2 regions of the Bradyrhizobium sp. LM2.9 genome follow, and region 1 is predicted to be linked to the other one. Evidence: riboswitches for the same ligand, from Rfam matches in the RefSeq annotation. Region 1 holds a riboswitch; the other holds the start of a gene.

Region 1 (4,208 bases):
CGCTCGGCCTCAATGGCAAGAAGAAGCCCCCGAGTAATTCGGGGGTCAACTTTGCTGAAAGTCCCCGTAGCCAGGTCGCCAGTCGTTTGAACCGAGAAAATGGCGTTTGGCGCATTGGCACCCTCGTGCCAATTCACTATGCCGATGACCTCGGCGTCACCGAACCGCTCATTGAAGAGGGGTGCGTAGCGCGCATAGTCGTTACTTACGACCTCGTTAGTGCGTACGATCGAAACGATAGTGTCGCGCAGGCCCGGGACCTCGAGCACCGGATGTCCATCAATCTCGAGCCCCGTCGAAACAAGGGTGCATCCGGTCATGATGGCGTTCAGAACGTGACCCGCCACCGGATCTTTTTCGCGGTCAACGCAAAAGATGAAGACGGCACGTCTCACTGCCTGCCTCCTTGAATTTCACTCGGGATTGAGAGCGCAGGAGTCGCCCCCGAGCGCGGCTCCCGACTTCCAAGAGCAGCGCACTCCTGAAAGTCGGGCGTATGTAACAAAGCAGCAGCCTCGAGAGACCCACCTAGGCATGCCTGAGCGCGCTTCAACACGGCGCCGGGCACAAGGTGACGTTCGTGGTCGGCCGAAGCCTTCGACGGAGCTGCGGTCGGAACCCGCGTCAGTCGGGAAGGACTGCACTTATCTGCCGAATTGATAACGCGGTCGAATTCATAGTGCGTTGATCGCAAATTAAATGCACCACTGACCGGAAGCAGCATCGTCGTCTCCATAGGGCCTAAGAACCACCCGTCGGACGGAGTGACCGGATCACGTTTGCAGATCTCGCAGGCAGGACGACGAGTTCGGGATCAAGCTCGACGAGAGTTCTGAACACTTGGCCGGGGACGGATCATCAGGGTGCGTGCCGGGAATCATCCAGACACATTTGGAGGAGCACTCGATAGCGGTGTTCACGCATTCAGATGCGATGAGCAGCGCAAACTCGGCGTTCAAGGTCATTTCGAATCGCAAGACTGAGAGTCCTCAAATTGCGGACGGGCCCGGCGGCACTTCACTGCTGCTTTACCTGAACGCTGGCGTTCTGGCTGGGACCATCAACGCCGCGTGAGACCGGCGGGATAATCGTAAGCCCAGATACAGCGAATTCTTGACACCAAATTGCATGAGACGCGCGGCTTTGAGAGGCGCTACGTCATCGTCGCTGCCCGGACATTAGACCGGCTTTTGTGCTCTCGTCGTGCGTTTTTTTGGATGAGCTTGCAGCATTGCTGCGACCAGCGGGCTATTGTGCCGAAAAGCGGCGACATCCCGCGCGGCTACAATCGGCATCAGCGGCTTCATCCGGCTGATCTTAGTGGCGAAAGAGCGTTCTCCCAGCGACTCCGATGCGGTGTGATTGTCGCGTGGTTCGTGAGCTCTCTTGACATGTAGGCCGCACGTCTGAAAGTGTGGTGACGTCTGACGATGGTGTGCGGGAGAGTGCGGTGGGCCGACAGGCCCATCGCCGCCGACGGAGCAACTCCCCAAGGAAACTCTCAGGCCCAGGACTGCACACCGAGGACGATCTGGAGAGAGGTGCCGGTTGGTACCCACCGAAGGGGACCGTTATCTATCAAGGATAGCGGAGAAAGCTCTCAGGTGCACGGACAGATTTGGGGACGGAGTTGTGGCGGAAGCCATTTCACCGTTCATTCATCCCTGTCTTGGAGCATACGATGAGCACGATCATCATTATCGGATCCGGTGTCACCGGAGTTACAACTGCCTATGCCTTGGCCTGCCGCGGCTATTCGGTCACGGTCTTTGATCGCCAACGTTACCCCGCAATGGACACTTCGTTTGCCAATGGCGGCCAATTGTCGGCGAGCAATGCCGAAGTCTGGAATTGTCTCGCAACGATCGTAAAAGGCGTGAAATGGATGCTGCGCAAGGATGCACCATTGCTGCTGAACCCCAGCCCCAGTTTTCACAAGTATTCTTGGCTCGCCGAGTTCGTAGGTCAGATCCGTCACTACCGCCGCAATACGATCGAGACGACGAAGCTCGCGATAGCCGCGCGGCAACATTTGTTTGAGCTTGCCGACCGGGAGAGCATCGACTTCGACTTGGAGCGACGAGGAATATTGCACGTTTATTCGAGTAAGGCAGATTTCGACGCGGCTTCTCGGGTAAATCAGTTGCTGCTGCAGGGCGGATTGGATCGCCGCTCCGTGACGCCTTCCGAAATGCTCGCCATAGAGCCAGCGCTGAGCGACCAGTACTACGGCGGCTTCTTTACCCCCTCTGATTCAACCGGCGACATTCACAAGTTCACGCGTGGTCTCGCTGCGGCTTGCGAACGAAAGGGTGTGCGCTTTGTCTTTGGTGCGGAGATCTGCGATATGCGAGCCGATCAAGACGGTGTGGTCGTACGCTGGCAACAAGGTCCTCTGAGCGAGGAACTTAAAGCTGAAAGGGCAGTAGTCTGCGCTGGGGTCGGCAGCCGCCGCATTGCTTCAATGCTGGGGGACAAGATAAACATTTATCCCGTCAAGGGGTACTCCATCACCGTAGAGCTGCGGGACAAACCGAGCCAAAAGGCTGCGCCCCGTGTCAGCCTGCTCGACGAGGCCACCAAGATCGTGACCAGTCGGTTGGGAGAAGATCGCTTCCGCGTCGCAGGGACCGCCGAGTTCAATGGCGAGAACCGCGACATCCGCTGGGACCGCATCAAGCCTCTGGTGCGCTGGGTAGAGCGAGCGTTCCCGGATGTGTCTACCGCACAAGTGGTGCCATGGGCGGGCCTGCGTCCTATGACACCTAGCATGATGCCGAGGGTCGGCCGAGGCAAACGGCCGAATATTTTCTACAACACCGGGCATGGTCATCTGGGCTGGACATTATCCGCTATCACAGCTGAGATGGTTGCCGACGTCATTGCGACAGATGACAGTAAAGCTCGGCTGAGCCGATCCGTGGCCTGATACTCGGGGCTCTCCAGCTCTTCAAAACCATGCTCCCGGCACATTAAGGCCGGGAGCGCATTGTTTGACAGAGCGCCACAGCAGGATCTTGCGTACCCAGGGAAGAAGCGAGGCCTGGCCGGCGTACGAGTGGCTTGGACGCACGAAATCAATTTTTCAAGCGAATCCCCCGATGAGCCACTTGGCGCCGTCGCTTTCAGCAGCCTTAACGCAATCACCATCGGTTTAACCGAGGGTGTCTGCATGACCCTATGTTGTTTTCGCGAATGCGTGTCAATCGGCTTGCAACTTTGGCTCTGACGCAATTTTTGTGCAGTCGTGGTCATATCACGCCGATCAGGCGGGCCTGAAGCAAGTCGAGCTTGGCGCGTCCGTACATCTGACGCTTGACCAGCTTGAGCTTGGTGATCTGGCCCTCGGTCTGTCCGTTGGACCAAGACGTCGTGATCGCGGCGTTGACGGCAGCCTTGTCCTTGATGACACCGTTGGCAAAAGACGCGACGAGGCTTGCGCATGCTCGTTCCAGCCATGGGTCAAGATCTACGTGAGCCTTCTTGCGGATCATCGTATGGAAAGCGGTGATGACCTCTCGAGCTTCCACCAGGAGAGGAACGCCTTGTTCGATCGCCGCAATGGTCACCGTCTCTGACTTTGAGAGCGTATCGCGGCCGTTGGTCATCAGGCGGGCGATAGTTCTCGCGGACGGCACGCGCTGTAGGCTCCGAGCATCGGGCGTTTCGGCACGCCGACGGCGTGTCGCCCATTCGGTGACGACCCGCATCGAGCCCCTAAATCCCTGCGCCTTGAGGCAACGCCACAGGTTGGCGCCGTTACAATGACCAGCAGCCCACTGGGCGTCGAGCCATGGCAGGTGGTGCTCGAGCGAGCTCTCGCGCACCCTGAACACATCGGATCGCTGACCTCTCAGTACCCTGCGGACGAGACCCCGACTATGCCCAGTGAGCCGTACGATCTCCTTTATGGAGACGCCCGTCTCGGCCTGTTTGAGGATTGCCGCGTTGGTGTCCTCCCGCCGAAGATAGCCCTCATACTGGATGCGCTCGGCGGCGGTCAGCAAGTCGGGATTTATGGTGGCGGAGCCGACTGCGACGCGGACCTGGCGCATAGATTTGCGAACCGCATCGAGGAAGGCGTGGCTGGCGTTCTCCATGAGGTGCCAACGGTCGGCGACCTGGGTGGCCTGCGGGAGTGCCTTGGTCGCAGCAAGGGCGTAGCCGCCACCGCGGTCGCGCGCGACCACAGCGATCTGTGGTTGCCC
Region 2 (4,208 bases), on a different contig from region 1:
GTTCATCCATCCGATCGGACGTATGCAGAAGAGCTCTCGCCAGCACTCGGGCGGCAAGGAGATTTGCCCAATCGTCTGGCGGGCTTCCGATCTCGATGTCCATTGCAGAAGGGCCTCAAGTCCGCGAGACAGGTCCCAGCATAACCGGCTTTGACGCCTGACCAGTGAGTCGCCTCTAAGTAGGTGCGAAAGTTATGAATATCAGAGGTTACGCGCTCGGCCTCAATGGCAAGAAGCAGCCCTCGAGTAATTCGGGGGTCAACTTTGCTGAAAGTCCCCGTAGCCAGGTCGCCAGTCGTTTGAACCGAGAAAATGGCGTTTGGCGCATTGGCACCCTCGTGCCAATTCACTATGCCGATGACATCGGCGTCACCGAACCGCTCATTGAAGAGTGGTGCGTAGCGGGCATAATCGTTACTTACGACCTCGTTAGTGCGTACGATCGAAACGATAGTGTCGCGCAGGCGCGGGACCTCGAGCACCGGATGTCCATCAATCCCGAGCCCCGTCGAAACAACGGTGGATCCGGTCATGATGGCGTTCAGAACGTGACCCGCCACCGGATCTTTTTCGCGGTCAACGCAAAAGATAAAGACGGCACGTCTCACTGCCTCCCTCCTTCAATTTCACTCGGGATTGAGAGCGTACGAGTCGGCCCCGAGCGCGGCTCCCGAGTTCCAAGAGCAGCGCACTGAAGAAAGTCGGGCGCCCGGCCTCAAGAGACCCACCAAGGCGTGCCTCAGCGCGCTTCAACACGGCGCCGGGCACAAGGTGACGTTCGTGGTCGGCCGAAGCCTTCGACGGAGCTGCGGTCGGAACCCGCGTCAGCCGGGAAGGACTGCACTTATCTGCCGAAGCGATGACAAGGGTCGAATTCATAGTGCGCTGATCGCAAATCAAATGCACCGCTGACCGGAAGCAGCATCATCGTCTCCATAGGGCCTAAGAACCACCCGTCGGACGGAGTGACCGGATCACGTTTGCAGACCTCGCAGCCAGGGCGACGAGTTCGGCATCAAGCTCGACGCTGACCAGTTGGCCGGGGATGGATCATCAGGGTGCGTGCCGGGAATCATCCAGACACATTTCGAGGAGCACTGATAGCGGTGTTCACGCATTCAGATGCGATGAGCAGCGCACAATCGGCCTTCAAGGTCATTTCGAACGCAAGACTGAGAGTCCTCAAATTGCGGACGGGCCCGGCGGCACTTCACTGCTGCTTTACCTGAATGCTGGCGTTCTGGCTGGGACCATCAACGCCGCGTGAGACCGGCGGGATAATCGTAAGCCCAGATACAGCGAATTCTTGACACCAAATTGCATGAGACGCGCGGCTTTGAGAGGCGCTACGTCATCGTCGCTGCCCGGACATTAGACCGGCTTTTGTGCTCTCGTCGTGCGTTTTTTTGGATGAGCTTGCAGCATTGCTGCGACTAGCGGGCTATTGTGCTGAAAAGCGGCGACATCCCGCGCGGCTACAATCGGCATCAGCGGCTTCATCCGGCTGATCTTAGTGGCGAAAGAGCGTTCTCCCAGCGACTCCGATGCGGTGTGATTGTCGCGTGGTTCGTGAGCTCTCTTGACGTGTAGGCCGCACGTCTGAAAGTGTCGTGACGCCTGACGATGGTGTGCGGGAGAGTGCGGTGGGCCGACAGGCCCATCGCCGCCGACGGAGCAACTCCCCAAGGAAACTCTCAGGCCCAGGACTGCACACCGAGGACGATCTGGAGAGAGGTGCCGGTTGGTACCCACCGAAGGGGACCGTTGTCTATCAGGATAGCGGAGAAAGCTTCAGGTGCACGGACAGATTTGGGGACGGAGTTGTGGCGGAAGCCGTTTCACCGTTCATTCATCCCTGTCTTGGAGCATACGATGAGCACGATCATCAGTATCGGATCTGGTGTCACCGAAGTTACAACTGCCTATGCCTTGGCCTGCCGCGGCTATTCGGTCACGATCTTTGATCGCCAACGTTATCCCGCAATGGACACTTCGTTTGCAAATGGCGGCCAATTGTCGGCAAGCAATGCCGAAGTCTGGAATAGTCTCGCAACGATCGTAAAAGGCGTGAAATGGATGCTGCGCAAGAACGCACCATTGCTGCTGAACCCCAAGCCCCAGTTTTCACAAGTATTCTTGGCTCGCCGAGTTCGTAGGTCAGATCCGTCACTACCGCCGCAATACGATCGAGACGACGAAGCTCGCGATCGCCGCGCGGCAATATTTGTTTGAGCTTGCCGACCGGGAGAGCATCGACTTCGACTTGGAGCGACGAGGAATATTGCACGTATATTCGAGTAAGGCAGATTTCGACGCGGCTTCTCGGGTAAATCAGTTGCTGCTGCAGGGCGGATTGGATCGCCGCCCCGTGACGCCTTCCGAAATGCTCGCCATAGAGCCAGCGCTCAGTACTACGGCGGTTTCTTTACCCCCTCTGATTCAACCGGCGACATTCACAAGTTCCACGCGTGGTCTCGCTGCGGCTTGCGAACGAAAGGGTGTGCGCTTTATCTTTGGTGCGGAGATCTGCGACATGCGAGCCGATCAAGACGGTGTGGTCGTACGCTGGCAACAAGGTCCTCTGAGGGAGGAACTTAAAGCTGAAAGGGCAGTGGTCTGCGCTGGGGTCGGCAGCCGCCGCATTGCTTCAATGCTGGGGGACAAGGTAAACATTTATCCCGTCAAGGGGTACTCCATCACGGTAGAGCTGCGGGACAAAACGAGCCAAAAGGCTGCGCCCCGTGTCAGCCTGCTCGACGAGGCCACCAAGATCGTGACCAGCCGGTTGGGAGAAGATCGCTTCCGCGTCGCAGGGACCGCCGAGTTCAATGGCGAGAACCGCGACATCCGCTGGGACCGCATCAAGCCTTTGGTACGCTGGGTAGAGCGAGCGCTCCCGAATGTGTCTACCGCACAAGTGGTGCCATGGGCGGGCCTGCGTTCTATGACACCTAGCATGATGCCGAGGGTCGGCCGAGGCAAACGGCCGAATATTTTCTACAACACCGGGCACGGTCATCTGGGCTGGACATTATCCGCTATCACAGCTGAGATGGTTGCCGACGTCATTGCGACAGACGACAGTAAAGCTCGGTCGAGCGTAACCGGTATGAGCTCCCACGTCTGCGGTGATCAGCGGGCGCGAGCGTAGCGGATCGGCATCCAGTATTGGCGCATGGCCTCGACGGCCGCTGGAAGATCGGCGTGGGCGTTGCGCAGAAAATCCCTGGTCTCGCGCCCGCTTCGTGCCGGTCCGAGCAACGGCCGGCCCTGATCGTCGCGACAGTGCAGCAGGATGGGCAGAAGCAGGCCATGATTGACGTTGCTGGCGTCCAGCAACGGCGCCCACGCCGACGGCCTGAGCCGCGTTGCGGCATAGAATCCCTGGCACCAGGGTCGCGGATCGACGTCGCCATTGGCTTTGCGCCGGTGCATCGGCTCGAACTGGCTAGGCGTGGTCGAAAGGATCTGGCTGATCTCGTTGTGGCGCAGCGCGACGGCGGAGATCGCTGCGAACTCCGGAGTGCCGCCGTGGTTGAAAGCATCGGCATCGATGGCGAGCAGCGGGCAGATCCAGTCGAGCGGGCTGATCGACACCGGTCCGGCCACGATCGCGGCGACGTAGCCATCGAGCATGGGGAGACTGGTGGCGGCAGGGTGCCGATCGACACGAACCTGGAGCCACCGCTCGAGCTCCGCAAGCGGCATCGCGGCTGCGGCCATCGACGACGATGCTGAATGGCGACGCGGGCTCATGCGGCGGCTTGTGCGATGCGCTCGCGGGCCGCCTTCCAGTTCCAGGCGAGCAGCTCGTGCAGCTGATGGCTCTTGGTTCGCCCAGACACGATGCGCTCCAGCACGTCGGACAAGTAGGCCTGCAGATCGAGCTCATGAAGCTTTGCTGTGTTCACGATCGACGACAGGATCGCCCAGCTCTCGGCGCCGCCTTCGCTGCCGCTGAACAATGAGTTGCGTCTTCCCATTGCAATCGGGCGCATGGAACGCTCGACCGTGTTGGGATCGACCTCGACGCGGCCGTCGCGAAGAAACAGCGTCAGTCCGTCCCAGTGATTGAGCGCGTAGTTGATGGCCTCGGCCAGCTTCGACTGGGAGAAGAGCTGGCCGACCGTTGCCGTCAGCCGCGCCTTGAGCGCCGCCATCAGTGGTGCGGTCCTGGTGCGGCGGGCGGCAAGCCGCTGCTCGGCACT

The links. Region 1 has a riboswitch for glycine ahead of ACVWW3_RS00155 (D-amino acid dehydrogenase). Riboswitches for the same ligand answer to the same signal wherever they lie in the genome.
Region 2: linked by a shared signal. The riboswitch ahead of ACVWW3_RS37040 (FAD-dependent oxidoreductase) and the one ahead of ACVWW3_RS00155 (D-amino acid dehydrogenase) in region 1 are both predicted to bind glycine.

The regions. Positions count from the first base shown of each region.
Region 1 is NZ_JBSRYJ010000001.1:31,953-36,160, reverse strand. Features, by position in the region: gene ACVWW3_RS00165 (D-aminoacyl-tRNA deacylase) at 1-395, opposite strand, end outside; gene ACVWW3_RS00160 (hypothetical protein) at 868-1,074, shown strand; glycine riboswitch at 1,429-1,526, shown strand; glycine riboswitch at 1,530-1,618, shown strand; gene ACVWW3_RS00155 (D-amino acid dehydrogenase) at 1,682-2,929, shown strand; gene ACVWW3_RS00150 (ISL3 family transposase) at 3,252-4,208, opposite strand, start outside.
Region 2 is NZ_JBSRYJ010000002.1:7,282,336-7,286,543, reverse strand. Features, by position in the region: gene ACVWW3_RS37050 (D-aminoacyl-tRNA deacylase) at 1-103, opposite strand, end outside; gene ACVWW3_RS37045 (hypothetical protein) at 3-608, opposite strand; glycine riboswitch at 1,622-1,719, shown strand; gene ACVWW3_RS37040 (FAD-dependent oxidoreductase) at 1,873-2,232, shown strand; gene ACVWW3_RS37035 (FAD-dependent oxidoreductase) at 2,225-3,151, shown strand; gene ACVWW3_RS37030 (UPF0149 family protein) at 3,133-3,756, opposite strand; partial or broken gene tnpC (IS66 family transposase) at 3,753-4,208, opposite strand, start outside.